DNA from 4 places in the Bradyrhizobium pachyrhizi genome. Region 3 is predicted to be linked to each of the others. Evidence: predicted binding sites of a transcription regulator. Region 3 holds the regulator's gene; each other region holds the start of a gene.

Region 1 (4,211 bases), 1.4 Mb from region 3:
CTGCCGAAGCGCGAGGCCGCCTTTTGTAGCTGTGACGATCAGCGGCGGATTTCTTTCATTCGCGCTGATCGCGTACGCCTTGTTATCGGATCACTGATTTTGGGGGGAGCCACTGGAGTACTCAACACTGGAGATTGAACATGACGCAAGGAATTGTCAGGAATACTGCAATTGCGCTCTCGACTTTCGTTTGTGCGACACTGTTCTCCGTCACCTGGTCTGAGCAGGGCGGCATTTCGGCTTCGGTCGAAAGCGCCCAGGCGCGTGTGGGCCGACCGCTGACGCCCGTGAGCGTCGCGGGCGTTGCGCGTCGTCAGACCCGGCGCGCCGCGTACGGATACGGGGTTGGCGCGGGCGTCGCCGCTACGGCAGCTGTCGCTGCGGCTGCCGCTACTGCGCCGGCCTATTCCGGCTGGGGCACAAACGATTGGACCAATTCGTATGCCGCCCAGACGGATCCCTACTTTGGCCAGCCCTACTATCCGGCACGAGCCTACCAAAGGATCAGTCCGTATTACGGCTATGCCGGATGGACGGAGTACAAGGCAGCCAACGGTATCGGCTGCGAGCCTGGCACGATGACGAAAATGTCTGACGGCCGCATGTACGTCTGCCAGTGACGTCGGCGCAACGGCATCGCAGAGGGCGGCTCAACGAGCCGCCCTCTTTCACGATGAAGCAGATCGATCTCACGCGGCGACGGGTCGCGCGCGGCGTTGATCTACGTCAACATCGCCTCCCCCCTTGCCACTGACGATACCTTGGGCCGCATCTGAAGCGGGCTCCATCACCTTCGGTTCACGTGCGATGAGGAGGATCACCATGCGTCGGACGAACATTGTTTCGACCAAGTCAGTGACGTTTGCGGGAATAGCGGCGAGCCTGATGTTGGGGTTTGCAGGCGCCGCTCTCAGTCCAGCACCGGCCAACGCGGTGATCTACTGCACGTATGTCGGTTATCCGGCAGGCTGCGTGGCGCGGGCAGGCGTTGTGCTCAGGCCTCGTCCGGTGGCGCGCGCTGCGGTCCGCCACAATGCGGGCGGCAATTTGAATGGCGGCGTCAATCGGGTTGGCGTGCGGCGATAAGGCCGTGTTTGCGGGTCTCCTTGCCTTCTCCCCTTGTGGGAGAAGGTGGCGCGGACGCAATCCGCGCCGGATGAGGGGTTCTATCCGCGAGCCAGCAAACGAGAGAGGGTCACGCGCGGAGGAAGACCCTCACCCGCTTTGCATCTGACGATGCAATCCGGCCTCTCCCACAAGGGAAGAGGCGCACCGCGCTGTGCGGTCAGGTCAAAGATCGGCCAAAAACTGATTGCTCGCTTTTACGCCCTCGGGGCGCAGCGGACATAGACCATGTTGCCGTAGCGGACCCCGGCGTCCTTGTCGACGAAGCGGGTGATCATGACGCGGCCGTCGAACGAGACGATCTCGCGGTCCTGCTCGCCGGGCGTCGGTCCTGGCGGGCCGATATAGTTCTTGCCGCTCGGGGAACCCTTCAGCCGCAGTTCCTGCGGGGTGGCCTGGTCGGCCAGATGCATGATCACGCCGCCGTTCTGGCCGGCGCCGATCACGTAAGGCTGCTTGCACTGGCCGCGCGCGGCGGCCTCGGTGCGGGCGCGATCGGCGGGATTCTGGAACGAGGCGAGACCCCAGCGGCCGACGATCTCGTCGGCGCGGATGCTCGCGGGCATTTCGGGGGCGACCCCCGGCTCGGCTGGCGCCGGCTCAGGGTTCGACGACAACGACGGCAGGCTCATGCTGCCGCACGCCCCCAAGAGTGTCGTCAGCGCCGAAACAGCCGCGAACCGTGCGACCAATCGCGCGTTGAATGACCTGATCATATGCATCCCCCGACTATGTCCCGGCCGCACCCGTCCCGCAGCCAAGCGTAAAACTTAAGACGGAGCAATGACGTCTGACAAAATTACGTCATCGCTACGATTTGGTTTCTGGTCCACCATCCTATATTGGCCTCACCAAGGCCTTAACCCGTTTGCTTGACAGAAACTGCGCCAAGCCATATTTCCCGGCCCACAATTAGCACTCTTGCACCACGATTGCTAAAAGCGTCGGGCGTCCTGCCCAGCGCCGACCGGGCCGGCATCCAACGCCGGTCCCGATGAACCGGACCTGAAACCGAGCCTCCAAGAGGGAACGTCATGGCTAAATCCACCTTCCGCCCCCTGCACGACCGCGTCGTGGTCAAGCGTATCGATGCCGAGGAGAAATCCAAGGGCGGCATCATCATTCCGGACTCGGCGAAGGAGAAGCCGTCCCAGGGCGAGATCGTCGCCGTCGGCCCGGGTGGCCGCGACGAGGCCGGCAAGCTGATCCCGATCGACCTCAAGGTCGGCGACCGCGTGCTGTTCGGCAAATGGTCGGGCACCGAGGTCAAGCTCGACAACCAGGAGCTCCTGATCATGAAGGAGTCCGACATCATGGGCGTGCTGGCGTAATAAGGCCGGCAATTCCAGAACCCGCCGCACCCTCTAGCTGTCATGCCCGGGCTTGACCCGGGCATCCATCAATCTTCGCAAGATTCTCGCAAGGACGATGGATTGCCGGGTCAAGCCCGGCAACGACGATCGCAGATGCCGGCGCCCGCACCGAAACATTCCAGGAGTTCAAATCAATGGCTGCCAAGGACGTAAAATTCGCCGGAGACGCCCGCGACCGCATGCTGCGCGGTGTCGACGTGCTCGCCAACGCCGTGAAGGTGACGCTCGGCCCCAAGGGCCGCAACGTCGTCATCGAGAAGAGCTTCGGCGCTCCCCGCATCACCAAGGACGGCGTCACCGTCGCCAAGGAGATCGAGCTCGACGACAAGTTCGAGAACATGGGCGCGCAGATGCTGCGCGAGGTTGCTTCCAAGACCAACGACACCGCCGGTGACGGCACCACCACCGCGACCGTGCTGGCGCAGGCCATCGTCCGCGAGGGCGCCAAGTCGGTCGCCGCCGGCATGAACCCGATGGACCTCAAGCGCGGCATCGACACGGCAGTATCGGCCGTGATCAAGGACATCGAGAAGCGCGCCAAGCCGGTCGCCTCCTCGTCCGAAGTCGCCCAGGTCGGCACCATCTCGGCCAATGGCGATGCCGCGATCGGCAAGATGATCGCGCAGGCAATGCAGAAGGTCGGCAACGAGGGCGTGATCACCGTCGAGGAGAACAAGTCGCTCGAGACCGAGGTCGATATCGTCGAGGGCATGAAGTTCGACCGCGGCTACCTCAGCCCCTACTTCATCACCAACGCCGAGAAGATGACTGCCGAACTCGAGGATGCCTACATCCTGCTGCACGAGAAGAAGCTGTCCGGTCTGCAGGCCATGCTGCCGGTGCTGGAAGCCGTGGTGCAGTCGGGCCGTCCGCTCTTGATCCTCGCCGAGGACGTCGAGGGCGAGGCGCTGGCGACCCTGGTCGTCAACCGCCTGCGCGGCGGGCTCAAGGTCGCCGCCGTCAAGGCGCCGGGCTTCGGCGATCGCCGCAAGGCGATGCTGGAGGACATCGCGATCCTGACCGGCGGTCAGCTGATCTCCGACGACCTCGGCATGAAGCTCGAGAACGTCACGGTGAACATGCTCGGCCGCGCCGGCAAGATCGTGATCGACAAGGAGAACACCACGATCGTTAAGGGCGCCGGCAAGAAGAAGGACATCGACGCCCGCGTTGGCCAGATCAAGGCGCAGATCGAGGAGACCACCTCGGACTACGACCGCGAGAAGCTGCAGGAGCGCCTTGCCAAGCTCGCGGGCGGCGTTGCGGTGATCAAGGTCGGCGGTGCGACCGAGGTCGAGGTCAAGGAGAAGAAGGACCGTGTCGAGGACGCGCTGAACGCGACCCGCGCCGCGGTGCAGGAAGGCATCGTGCCCGGCGGCGGCGTCGCGCTGCTGCGCGCCAAGAAGGCGGTCGGCCGGCTCACCAACCCGAATGCCGACGTCCAAGCCGGCATCAACATCGTGCTCAAGGCGCTCGAAGCTCCGGTCCGCCAGATCTCGGAGAACGCCGGTGTCGAGGGCTCGATCGTGGTCGGCAAGATCCTCGAAAACAAGTCGGAGACCTTCGGCTTCGACGCGCAGACCGAGGACTATGTCGACATGGTCGACAAGGGCATCATCGACCCCGCCAAGGTGGTGCGCACCGCCTTGCAGGACGCCTCCTCCGTGGCCGGTCTGCTCGTGACCACCGAGGCCATGGTCGCCGAACTGCCGA
Region 2 (4,211 bases), 3.3 Mb from region 3:
CGCGCGGGTCGCGTGCATCGCGTCATCAACGCGATCCTTGCGCTCCTTCACCTCGACCTCGGTCGCGCCGCCGACGCGGATCACCGCGACGCCGCCTGCGAGCTTGGCGAGACGCTCCTGCAGCTTCTCACGGTCGTAGTCCGAGGTGGTCTCCTCGATCTGCGCCTTGATCTGGGCAACGCGGGCGTCGATGTCGGCCTTCTTGCCGGCGCCGTTGACGATCGTGGTGTTCTCCTTGTCGATCATCACCTTCTTGGCGCGACCGAGCATCTGCAGCGTGACGTTCTCGAGCTTGATGCCGAGGTCTTCCGAGATGGCCTGGCCGCCGGTCAGGATCGCGATGTCCTGCAGCATGGCCTTGCGGCGATCGCCGAAGCCCGGAGCCTTGACGGCCGCGACCTTCAGGCCGCCACGCAGGCGGTTGACGACGAGGGTGGCAAGGGCTTCGCCTTCGACGTCCTCGGCGACGATGACCAGCGGCTTGCCGGTCTGCACCACGGCCTCGAGCAGCGGCAGCAGCTCGTTCAGCGAGGAGAGCTTCTTCTCGTTGATCAGGATGTAGGCGTCGTCCATCTCAACGCGCATCTTGTCGGCGTTGGTGACGAAGTAGGGCGAGATGTAGCCGCGGTCGAACTGCATGCCCTCGACGACGTCGAGTTCGGTCTCGAGCGACTTGGCTTCCTCGACCGTGATGACGCCCTCGTTGCCGACCTTCTTCATGGCGTCGGAGAGGAACTTGCCGATCTCGGCATCGCCGTTGGCGGAGATGGTGCCGACCTGGGCGATCTCCTCGTTCGAGGTGACCTTCTTGGAGTTCTTCTGGAGGTCCGCAACGACGGCTTCGACCGCGAGGTCGATACCGCGCTTCAGGTCCATCGGGTTCATGCCGGCGGCGACCGACTTGGCGCCTTCCTTCACGATCGCCGCGGCCAGCACGGTCGCGGTGGTGGTGCCGTCGCCGGCCGCGTCAGCGGACTTGGAGGCGACTTCGCGCACCATCTGGGCGCCCATGTTCTCGAACTTGTCCTCGAGCTCGATCTCCTTGGCGACGGTGACGCCGTCCTTGGTGATGCGGGGAGCGCCGAACGACTTCTCGAGCACGACGTTGCGGCCCTTCGGGCCGAGGGTCACCTTCACCGCATTGGCGAGGATGTCGACGCCGCGCAGCATCTTGTCGCGCGCCTCGACGGAGAATTTGACTTCTTTAGCTGCCATCTGAGTTTTTCCTTGAGAGAATGACTGGAGGGAAAGAGGCGCTTAGGCCGCCTTCTTCTTGGAAGCGGGGACGTCGAGCACGCCCATGATGTCGCTTTCCTTCATGATCAGCAGGTCTTCGCCGTCGATCTTGACCTCGGTGCCCGACCACTTGCCGAACAGGACACGGTCGCCGACCTTGACGTCGATGGGGATCAGCTTGCCGGCTTCATCGCGGCCGCCCGGGCCAACGGCGATGACTTCGCCCTGCGAGGGCTTTTCCTTGGCACTGTCCGGAATGATGATGCCGCCAGCAGTCTTCTCTTCGGCGTCGATACGCTTGACCACGACGCGGTCGTGAAGCGGACGGAATTTCATGCAGTCCTCCTAAACATTTGTAGATGCTGTAGATTTTTGGAGAGTTAGCAGTCCAGTCCAGCGAGTGCCAGACTGGTTGGGCAGGAGATAGGCCAAGCCTTGGCGGCGGGCAAGTGCCTCTAGCAGAAAAATTGGCACTCGTGAGTGCGGTCTGCCAGAAGGATGCCGAGATCATTTCGGCATCCTTAATGCCGCCGAGAGGGGGCGCCGGGGCTATTAGCAGATGCGGTAAGCTGCTGCCAACGCAAGAAATTTCAACAACCTATTAAACATTTAGGCTTGAGATGGGTTAGTCGCGTGCGTCACATTTCTCTCATGTGAGCGCATCCATTGCCGGTGGTCCGGCGGGGGAGGTCGGCCACCACGTGAATGCGCTCCGTCACAGGAGGTTGGCATGGTCTCGCGAGTTGGTGGGGTTGTTTCCGACGATTTCCGGAAGCAGTTGCTGGGGTACGGGCTGACGACGGCGCAAATCCTCTATCGGATGCCGGATCACCCCTCGTTGCTGCAGACGTATGTCTGGCAGAACTACGACCTGTTTCCGAAATTTCCGGCGCTGCAGGATTTCCTCGCGTTCTGGCAAGCGAAGCTCGAGGGCCCGCTGTTTTCGGTGACGGTGGCGCATTCCAAGCTGGTCAAGCCGGCCGAGCTGCGTGCCGTCGACGGCGTGTTCCGGCTGCATTGAGCGGGCTGAACCCCGGCTTTGGGGGCAAAAGCGCGCTGTGCGCCTTTGCTCGCCTCGCGGTGCGCGACTTGTGTTAGCCTCTCTCCGTCACAAAAAGACGGGAGGCGAAACAATGGCCAAGAAGACGGCATCAAGATCGGCAGCCAAGACCGCGGTGAAGAAGAAATGGTCGGGGCTCGGCGCCGGCACCAAGAAGACGTCCGCGAAATCGTCCGCGCGCAAGACCATCAAGTCGAAAGGCCGCGTCCCGGCGGCCAAAAAGAGTGCGCCGAAAACTGCAGCCAAGGCGCGGCCGAAACAGCGCGTCGCGATCAGCCATCACCGCGAAGAGGACTTCAAGGCCGACGGGCTGCGCGCCTACGCCAAGTACCGCGACCTCGGCATCGCCGCCGCCTCGCATGGCCTCGCGCAGGCGCACGTCATCCGGCTGCAGGGACCGTGCAATCCCGATGAAGTGTCGAAGTTGCACTTCCACGACGTCGACTTCCAGATGGTCTATGTGCTCAAGGGCTGGGTGAAGACCTACATGGAAGGCGAGGGCGAGACGCTGATGCAGCAAGGCAGCGCCTGGACCCAGCCGCCGCGCATCCGGCACATGATCCTGGACTACTCCGACGACGTCGAACTGCTGGAGGTGATCCTGCCGGCCGAGTTCAAGACGGTGGAGCTGAAGGCGTAGGCTTTTCGCGGCCGTCATGGCCGGGCTTGAACCGGCCATCCATCCTGCTTCGAAAGATTCTCCTTGGCCGATGGATGCCCGGGTCATAGGCAAGCGGAAGCGACGCCGTCCTTCGGACGGTTATGCCCGGGCATGACGACCTGGTCGAAATTACGTAGCCCGGATGCAGCGAAGCGAAATCCGGGGCTTCCATACGCGGGCCGAACCGTCCCGGATTGCGCTGCGCCGCATCCGGGCTACTGCGGCTACGGCTGCGTCAGCATCCCCACGATCGCGCCCATCAGGCAGGTCGTCAGCGTGCCCGAGACGATCGACTTCAGCCCGAGCGCGTTGATCTCGTCGCGTCGCTCGGGCGCCATGATGCCGAGGCCGCCGATCATGATGCCGAGGCTCGCGAAGTTGGCAAAGCCGCACATCGCGTAGAGCATGATCAGCCGCGAGCGCGGATCGAGCGCGTCGGGGCCGAGCTTCGACAGGTCGACATAGGCGATCAGTTCGTTCAGCACGGTCTTGGTGCCCATCAGGCTTCCCGCCGTGATCGCCTGCGGCCAGGGCAGGCCCATCAGCCAGCACACCGGCGCCATGACGTAACCAAGCAGGCGCTGCAGCGAGATCTTTGCGCCGCCGATCTCCGGCAGCAGGCCGATGATCGCGTTCGCCAGATACACCAGCGCGACCAGCACCAGCAGCATCGCGATGATGTTCATCAAGAGCTCGAGCCCGGCCGCCGTGCCCTTCACGATCGCGTCCATCGTCGACGACACCTGGATATCGGGGTTGTCGAGCGATCCGCCGGTGCGCTTGTCCGACGTTTCCGGCACCATGATCAGGCTCACTAAAATTGCGGCCGGCGCGCCGAGCACCGAGGCGATGACGAAATGCGCGGCCGCATCCGGGATCAGCGGGGCCAGCAGCGTCGCATACAGCACCAGCACCGTGCCGGCGATCCCGGCCATGCCGCCGGTCATCACCAGAAACAATTCGCTGCGGGTGAGCTGCGCCAGATAGGGGCGGATGAACAGCGGCGCTTCGACCATGCCGAGGAAGATATTGGCCGCGGTCGAGAGCCCGACCGCGCCGCCGACGCCGAGCGTGCGCTCGAGCAGCCAGGCCATGCCGCGCACAACAGGCGGCAGCACGCGCCAATAGAACAACAGCGTCGTCAGCACGCTCATGACCAGGACGATCGGCAGCGCCTGGAAGGCGAGGATGAAATCCGAGCCCGGCGCCTTGGGATCGAACGGCGCCGGGCCGCCGCCGACATAGCCGAACACG
Region 3 (4,211 bases):
CCCAAATCGCTGGCGCGCATGATGCGGTTTCACCGGGCGAGCCGGCTGGCACAAAGCGGCGCAGCGCTTGGCTGGGCGGGGATCGCGGCGGAAAGCGGCTATGCCGACCAGGCCCATCTCGCCCGCGAGTTCGTCGAGTTCGCAGGCGAACCGCCAACCGCCTGGGCGCGCCGCCAGGCGCTGACCGACCGCCGGCTGGTTCACGCCGGCGATGGGCTGGCTGACTGGTAACAAACCTTCAAGCCAACGCCGCGTTGCCTCGTGCAGGATGGCGCCGTCAGCCAAGGAGGTGAGCGACCATGACGCACGACATCGAACCGCCCCGCATCTACCCGACCCTGCGCTGCAAGGACGCCGAGGCGATGACCAATTGGCTCACGACAGTGCTTGGGTTCAGCGAACACGTCGTCTACCGCGATGGCGGCGTGATCCATCACGCCGAGCTCGCTTACGGTTCCTCGATGCTGATGCTGGGCCAGAGCCGTGACGACGCATATGGCAGGCTGGTCGGCGACCTCGACCACCGCCGCACCGACTCGATCTATATCGCCATCGACGATCCCGACGCGCTGCACGCGAAGGTCAAGGCTGCCGGCGCCAAGATCGAGATGGAACTGCGAGACACCGACTATGGCAGCCGCGACTTCGCCTGTCGCGATCCGGAAGGCAATCTCTGGAGCTTCGGCACCTATTGTCCGAAGGCACACGAGAAGCCGCGACCGTGAGCCCGCGCAATCCGCGAGCTCACAAACGGGCAGCCGGGATCGGACGGATCAGGCGGTGATGTCGGCGGTCGGGGCGGCCTTGGCGCCGCCCTTGGAGACGCCGACCAGGGCCGGACGCAGGATGCGCTCGCCGATCATGTAACCGGCCTGCACGACCTGCACTACGGTGCCCGACGGCACCGACGGATCAGGCACCTCGAACATCGCCTGCTGGAAGTTCGGATCGAACTTCTCGCCGATCGGGTCGAACTTCTTGACGCCGTTCTTCTCCAGCGCGTTGAGCAGCGAACGTTCGGTCAGCTCGACGCCTTCGATCAGCGCCTTCAGGCCGGGATCGGCGGCCTCCTTCGTCTCGGCCGGCACAGCGTCGAGCGCGCGCTGCAGGTTGTCGGCGATATCGAGCACGTCGCGGGCAAAGCCGGTGATGCCGTAGGTCTTGGCGTCGCTGACCTCGCGGCGGGTGCGCTGACGGAGGTTCTCCATCTCGGCCAGCGTGCGCAGCGTCCGGTCCTTCGCCTCGGCGAGTTCCTTGATCAGCGCCTCGGCCGATCCGGCCTCGGGCTCGTCAGGCATGATGTAGGGCTTCGAGACCACGGGTTCACCCGTCGGCGCCGAATTCTCGGTGTTGTCATTGGCCCGGTTCGGATCGGTCATGGCTTGCCTTCTCGAAAACTCGCGTCGGTTCAAATCTTGGGGATTGCTTGCCGGGATATCGTGCTTTGGGCGGCGAAAATCAAGCGCAACATACCGGTCTCGGGAACTGGGATCTCCGGCTTGGGTGAAGAAAACCCGTCAAATGAAAGCGAAATCGCCCTCCGGTCAGCCGCCCAGCATCTTGCTGACGATGCGCGCGGCATAATCGACGGTCGGGATCACCCGCGCATAGTTCAGCCGCGTCGGTCCGATCACGCCGAGGACGCCCACGATCCGCCCCTGGGCGTCGCCGTACGGCGCGATGATGGTCGAGGAACCCGACAGCGAGAACAGCTTGTTCTCCGAGCCGATGAAGATCCGCACGCCCTCGCCGCGTTCGGCGCGGCCGAGCAGATCGATCACGCCGCGCTTGGTTTCGAGATCGTCGAACAGCGACTTGATGCGCTCGAGGTCGTCGAGCGCATGCAGGTCCTCGAGCAGATTGGCGTGACCGCGCACGATCAGCTGGCGGTCCTCGTTCTCGCCGCCGGACCAGCTCGCGATGCCCGCCGCGACCACCTTTTGCGTGAGCTGATCGAGCTCGGCGCGGTTTTGCGTCAATGCCGTCTCGAGCTCAAGCCGCGCTTCAGCCAGCGTCCGGCCGCGGATCCGCGCATTGAGGAAGTTGGTTGCTTCGGTCAGGGCCGAGGATGGAACCCCCGGCGGCAGCGCCAGCACGCGGTTTTCGACCTGGCCGTCTTCGCCGACCAGCACGACCAGCGCCTTCTCCGGCTCGAGCCGCACGAACTCGATGTGCTTCAGCCGCGCATTCGACTTTTGCGTCAGCACCACCGCCGCGGCGCGGGTCAGTCCCGACAGGCGCGTCAAGGCTTCGCCAAGCGCGGCCTCGACGGATTGCGCGCGTCCGACGGCCGCAAGCTGGGTCTGGATCGATTGACGCTCGGCCTCGGTGAGGTCGCCGACCTGCATCAGCGCGTCGACGAAGAAGCGCAGCCCGAGTTCGGTCGGCAACCGGCCGGCGGAGGTGTGCGGCGCATAGATCAGGCCGAGCTGCTCGAGATCCGACATCACATTGCGGACCGAGGCCGGCGACAGCGGTAATGCGATCAGGCGTGAAATGTTGCGCGAACCGACCGGCTCGCCGGTCGCGAGGTAGCTTTCGACGATTTGACGAAAAATGTCGCGCGAACGCTCATTGAGCTGGGCGAGCCCGGCATGCGGCGCGATCAGGCCAATCGGATCGTGGTGAGTCACACTCCAGTCCCTCACAATTACTGCATAATTTGTCGATCCGGGAGGCCGATGACAAGCATGCATTCGGCCCCCTCGTACCGGACCATACCGGGGCCGAAAACCCTTGCCGCTGCCCCTTCCCGCTCCTACAAGCACGGCCAGCCAATTTTCTCGGATTTCTGGAGGATTTCATGCGGCCAAGCCGCCGTGCACCCGATGAACTGCGTCCCGTGTCGCTGGAACGCGGCGTCGTCAAATATGCCGAGGGTTCCTGCATGGTGAAGTTCGGCGACACCCATGTGCTGGTGACCGCCACGCTGGAAGAGCGGTTGCCGCCGTGGCTGAAGGGACAGGGCCGCGGCTGGGTCACCGCCGAATACGGCATGCTGCCGCGTGCCACCCTGGAACGCACCCGCCGCGAGGCCTCGGCCGGCAAGCAGGGCGGCCGGACGGTCGAGATCCAGCGGCTGATCGGCCGCTCGCTGCGCGCGGCGGTCGATCTCGAGGCGCTCGGCGAACGCCAGATCACGGTCGATTGCGACGTCATCCAGGCCGACGGCGGCACCCGGACCGCCTCGATCACCGGTGCCTGGGTGGCGCTGGCCGACTGCATCAACTGGATGAAGACCCGCAACATGCTGAAGGCCAATGTGTTGCGCGACAATGTGGCGGCGATCTCCTGCGGCATCTACCAGGGCACGCCGGTGCTCGATCTCGACTATGCCGAGGATTCCGAAGCCGACACCGACGCCAATTTCGTCATGACCGGTGACGGCCGGATCATCGAGGTGCAGGGCACCGCCGAGAAGACGCCATTCTCGGAAGGCGAATTCCTGGCGCTGATGGCGCTGGCGCGCAAAGGTGTCGCGCGTCTGGTCGACTTGCAAAAGATCGCGGTGGCGTAGTCAGATTGGCCATGCACCGCCGAATCACCGGAAGGCTCGTCATCGCCACCCATAATCCCGGCAAGCTTGCCGAGATGCGGGAACTGCTGGCGCCGCACGGCGTGGAGGCGGTGTCGGCCGGCGAGCTCGATCTCGCCGAGCCCGAGGAGACCGGCGACAATTTTCGCGCCAACGCGGCGATCAAGGCGATCGCGGCTGCGAAGGCGACCGGACTGCCCGCCTTCGCCGACGATTCCGGCCTCGTGGTCGACGCGCTCGACGGCGCGCCCGGGATCTACTCGGCGCGCTGGGCCGGCGAGGGCAAGGACTTCATGGCGGCGATGACGCGGATCGAGCGGCTGCTGCAGGAACGCGGCGCCACCGCACCGGACCGGCGCAAGGCGCACTTCGTGTCGGCGTTGTGCGTGGCCTGGCCCGACGATCATCTCGAGGAGGTCGAGGCGCGCGTCGATGGAGCCCTGGTCTGGCCGCCGCGTGGCACTGCCGGCTTTGGCTACGATCCGGCCTTCCTGCCGGATGGCTACACGCGGACCTTCGGCGAGATGACCAGCATCGAGAAGCACGGCCTGCCGCCGCTCGGGCTCGGCCTGTCGCATCGCGCCCGCGCCTTCGTGAAGCTCGCGGAGATCTGCCTTGAGCCACGCTGACCGAGAAGCCTTCGGCGTCTACGTGCACTGGCCGTTCTGCCTGTCGA
Region 4 (4,211 bases), 1.8 Mb from region 3:
GCGGTTCGTGGCCTTGAGCGCCTCATCCAGATCGAGGCGACTGTAGCGCGGGCTGTAGTCGGCGCCGCCGACGCTTCGCAGCAGCGAGCTGGCGACCCCGCGGATCGCGGCCATCGAGCGATCGGACATCAATCCCGAAACAACCGCCAGCAACGAGATGAAGTAGGGGTTGAGTGGAGCGTTGCCGGCGAGTTTTCCTGTGTCGGCAAGCACAGGCACTCCGGCCTTTGCTATAATGAACATGACGATGGCCAAGACTGCGCCGAATGCAAGCCGAAGCGGGTATTCGCCGAACGAAAGTGAGTCCTGATCGTTGCTGATGAATGCGGCGAGCAAGTTCAGGGCGCTGCCGAGCACTCCCATTGAGATGAGCAACGACAAGACGACCATATCGTTCGTCCACAGCGCCACGGTGTAGACCGCTCCGCCCCAGACGCTGGAGAGCGAAGACAGTTCAGCGGTGACATTAAGGATGCGCTCGACGAGTTCGGGCGCGGTTGTCGAACTGGAATCTCCAAATAGCTTGGCAGCCGCCTGTTCGCGATCTTGCCGCTGTTCCTGGAGGCTGGCGATCCAGCTTTCTTTGCCCGTTATCTTGGCTTTATTCGTTTCAACCGTCGCACGAAGTTCTATATTCTCGATGTATCTCTTTTTCGCCTGCGCAAGTTCGCTGCCGAACTGCTTTTGCAGGTCGTCGCGAGAAAGCAGTAGTTCCAGTTGGGTAAGCAGCTCAGGGACAGTCGAGGTGCTTTCTGGCGGCGAGGTCGTAGAAATCGACGTCAACTGACCTGATGCTGTAGTGATTTTTTGCTTCAGAGATCTGACGTCCTCGGCAAGCCGGGCAGCCTCGTTTAGCTGTTCGGCCGCGAGCACCAGATTATTTTGCTTGTCTTTTGCGAGGTTTATCTTGTCTTGCGCAATGCCTTCGCGCAATTTTCTGATCGCCTCGGGCCAATTTTTGAAGTCCTCCCGAAACTGATCAATCCGCCAGATCGTCAAAGGCGCACCCTTCAAGCTCAATTCAGCGATCCTCGATTGGAATTGGGCTGCCGCAAAAAAGGTCACGGCGCCCGCCGCGGAGAGGACTACGAGGAGGCTCAATACAAAGCCGCCCAAAACGCGGACGGGTCGGAAGTCGCCGAGATAGCGTGTGACCCAGCTATCGCGCTTGGGCGCATTCTCTACTTGTGGCGTCGAAGTATCGGATGCATCGCTCATCGCAATTGTCCTCATCCGTGCGCATTTGGGGGCACATCCCGACGTGCAATTTGAGGGTGCTCTAATGAATGTTCAAAACCACCATGCCTGAATGCATCGATCAGTTGCTCGGTAGGCTGTCAAGCGTCAACCTGCGTCTTCCTTAATTGACAGCCGCTCTCCGGTAGAATGTTGCCCAGGCCTCGTTCCACCGGCTTCAGGCTCCTTGCTAACCGCCCAAAAATGCGTCTCTCGCGCTTTGCCGGCACGAAGAGCTTCACAAACCATCGCTCGAATTGCTCAAGCTTCTCGCCGGGCACTGACCACGGTCGAGCGGCGATTGATCGGATTGAGCTTATGTTGAATGGCGTCGTGTTCGATGCGCGAACTTCGTACGATACGGACAAAGTTGCGCGCCACATGCGCATAACGAAGCAATAGACTGCAGTTGCGCTTCAGGGGTGATTTCGCATACGCGCCACTCATCGCTGTTGTGCTTTTCCAGCCACTGTCCTGAGCGGCGGCCAAAGACCCCCGTCTGCTGCGACGCAAGAGATGGTCGGCGCACGGTCGTGCCGCGCCTGCGTCGCAGCTTGGGCCACACGGTCCGAGGCCGCGTTGAGGCAATGATCGCTAACGCAACTCCCAGATCAGGTGGCGAAGTATCCAATTTTTTCTGCTACGGACACTTGCTCCCGAAAAACCCTTGTCCTATTTCACTTTCGTCTGTGGCACTCATCGGCATCGAGTGCTGACAGCTTGGAGTTATCAAACCGTGCAAACACTCAGGAGGGCTGCATGAATTTCCGTCCACTTCATGACCGCGTCGTTGTCAAACGCATTGACGCAGACGAGAAGACCGCTGGCGGCATCATCATTCCAGACACCGCCAAGGAAAAACCCTCGCAGGGCGAAATCATCGCCGTCGGCCCGGGCGGTCGCGACGAGGCTGGCAAGCTGATCCCCATCGACGTCAAGATCGGCGACCGCGTCCTGTTCGGAAAATGGTCGGGCACCGAGGTCAAGATCGACGGCCATGAGTTGTTGATCATGAAGGAGAGTGACATCATGGGCGTTCTCACCGACGTGTCGTCCAGCAGGAAGGCTGCCTAATCCACCCGCTCGCACCGCTCGCCCTGAGGAGCGCCTGCCGGGCGCTCCGCCAAGGTGAGTAGACATCAAACTCAGGGAACTCATCATGTCAGCCAAAGAAGTCAAATTCTCCGTCGAGGCGCGCGACCGTATGCTGCGCGGTGTCGACATCCTCGCCAACGCCGTGAAAGTCACCCTCGGTCCAAAGGGCCGCAACGTCGTTCTCGAGAAGTCGTTCGGCGCTCCCCGCATCACCAAGGACGGCGTCACCGTCGCCAAGGAGATCGAGCTCGAGGACAAGTTCGAGAACATGGGCGCCCAGATGGTGCGCGAAGTCGCCTCCAAGTCCGCTGACGCGGCCGGCGACGGCACCACCACCGCGACCGTGCTGGCGGCTGCGATCGTCCGCGAGGGCGCCAAGTCGGTCGCTGCCGGCATGAACCCGATGGACCTGAAGCGCGGTATCGACCTCGCGGTCGAAGCCGTCGTTGCGGACCTCCAGAAGAACTCGAAGAAGGTCACCTCGAACGAGGAGATCGCCCAGGTCGGCACCATCTCCGCCAACGGCGATGCCGAGATCGGCAAGTTCCTCGCCGACGCCATGAAGAAGGTCGGCAACGAGGGTGTGATCACGGTCGAGGAGGCCAAGTCGCTCGAGACCGAACTCGACGTCGTCGAGGGCATGCAGTTCGACCGCGGCTACATCTCGCCCTACTTCGTCACCAACGCCGACAAGATGCGCGTCGAGATGGACGACGCCTACATCCTGATCAACGAGAAGAAGCTCTCCTCGCTGAACGAGCTGCTGCCGCTGCTCGAGGCCGTGGTGCAGACCGGCAAGCCGCTGGTCATCGTCGCCGAAGACGTCGAAGGCGAAGCGCTCGCCACCCTCGTCGTCAACCGCCTGCGTGGCGGCCTGAAGGTCGCAGCCATCAAGGCTCCGGGCTTCGGCGACCGCCGCAAGGCCATGCTGCAGGACATCGCGATCCTGACCGGCGGCCAGGCCATCTCGGAAGACCTCGGTATCAAGCTCGAGAACGTCACGCTGCAGATGCTCGGCCGCGCCAAGAAGGTGATGATCGACAAGGAGAACACCACGATCGTCAACGGCGCCGGCAAGAAGGCCGACATCGACGCCCGCGTTGCCCAGATCAAGGCGCAGATCGAGGAGACCACCTCGGACTACGACCGTGAGAAGCTGCAGGAGCGTCTCGCCAAGCTCGCAGGCGGCGTCGCGGTGATCCGCGTCGGCGGCGCGACCGAAGTCGAGGTGAAGGAGCGCAAGGATCGCGTTGATGACGCGATGCATGCGACCCGCGCGGCTGTCGAGGAAGGCATCCTGCCGGGTGGCGGCGTCGCCCTGCTGCGTGCCACCGAAGCGCTCAAGGGCTTGCGTACCAAGAACGATGACCAGAAGACCGGCGTCGAGATCGTGCGCAAGGCGTTGTCCTGGCCGGCCCGTCAGATCGCGATCAATGCCGGTGAAGATGGCTCGGTCGTGGTCGGCAAAGTCCTGGAGAAGACGCAGTACTCATACGGCTTCGATGCGCAGACGGGTGAGTACAGCAATCTGGTCTCCAAGGGCATCATCGACCCGACCAAGGTCGTGCGAACCGCAGTCCAGAACGCCGCCTCCGTGGCGGCGCTCTTGATCACGACCGAGGCCATGGTCGCCGAATTGCCGAAGAAGCCGGCGGCCGGTCCCGCGATGCCTCCTGGCGGCGGCATGGGTGGCATGGGCGGCATGGACTTCTGATCCAGCTGCGTCACGCCGAACCACGAAATGCGAAAGCCCTGGCAGCAATGCCGGGGTTTTCTACTAGGAGGTGCACGCACCACGCGTCGCCTTGGCCTGTTCGGCCAATTCTGCATGTCGATCGTTAGCCACCGCTGTCGCCTGGATCGGCGGGCTGCGGCTGCAA

The links. Region 3 encodes HrcA, which represses chaperone genes, less so after heat shock. Its sites were predicted from a motif close to GTTAGCACTCNCNNNNNGNGAGTGCTAAC; they were not measured.
Region 1: the regulator HrcA is predicted to act here: its motif matches at 2,037-2,065, upstream of QA639_RS07305 (co-chaperone GroES).
Region 2: the regulator HrcA is predicted to act here: its motif matches at 1,616-1,644, upstream of groES (co-chaperone GroES).
Region 4: the regulator HrcA is predicted to act here: its motif matches at 1,925-1,953, upstream of QA639_RS34355 (co-chaperone GroES).

Annotation. Positions count from the first base shown of each region.
Region 1 is NZ_CP121667.1:1,610,147-1,614,357, reverse strand. It holds gene QA639_RS07320 (hypothetical protein) at 141-620, shown strand; gene QA639_RS07315 (hypothetical protein) at 808-1,086, shown strand; gene QA639_RS07310 (hypothetical protein) at 1,323-1,841, opposite strand; gene QA639_RS07305 (co-chaperone GroES) at 2,160-2,456, shown strand; gene groL (chaperonin GroEL) at 2,633-4,211, shown strand, end outside.
Region 2 is NZ_CP121667.1:5,779,547-5,783,757, reverse strand. It holds gene groL (chaperonin GroEL) at 1-1,215, opposite strand, end outside; gene groES (co-chaperone GroES) at 1,258-1,572, opposite strand; gene QA639_RS27430 (usg protein) at 1,967-2,257, shown strand; gene QA639_RS27425 (cupin domain-containing protein) at 2,370-2,936, shown strand; gene QA639_RS27420 (NupC/NupG family nucleoside CNT transporter) at 3,182-4,211, opposite strand, start outside.
Region 3 is NZ_CP121667.1:185,835-190,045, forward strand. It holds gene QA639_RS00840 (AraC family transcriptional regulator) at 1-231, shown strand, start outside; gene QA639_RS00845 (VOC family protein) at 300-725, shown strand; gene grpE (nucleotide exchange factor GrpE) at 774-1,379, opposite strand; gene hrcA (heat-inducible transcriptional repressor HrcA) at 1,545-2,633, opposite strand; gene rph (ribonuclease PH) at 2,804-3,517, shown strand; gene rdgB (RdgB/HAM1 family non-canonical purine NTP pyrophosphatase) at 3,529-4,164, shown strand; gene hemW (radical SAM family heme chaperone HemW) at 4,151-4,211, shown strand, end outside.
Region 4 is NZ_CP121667.1:7,270,410-7,274,620, reverse strand. It holds gene QA639_RS34360 (coiled-coil domain-containing protein) at 1-1,218, opposite strand, end outside; gene QA639_RS34355 (co-chaperone GroES) at 1,996-2,310, shown strand; gene groL (chaperonin GroEL) at 2,396-4,045, shown strand.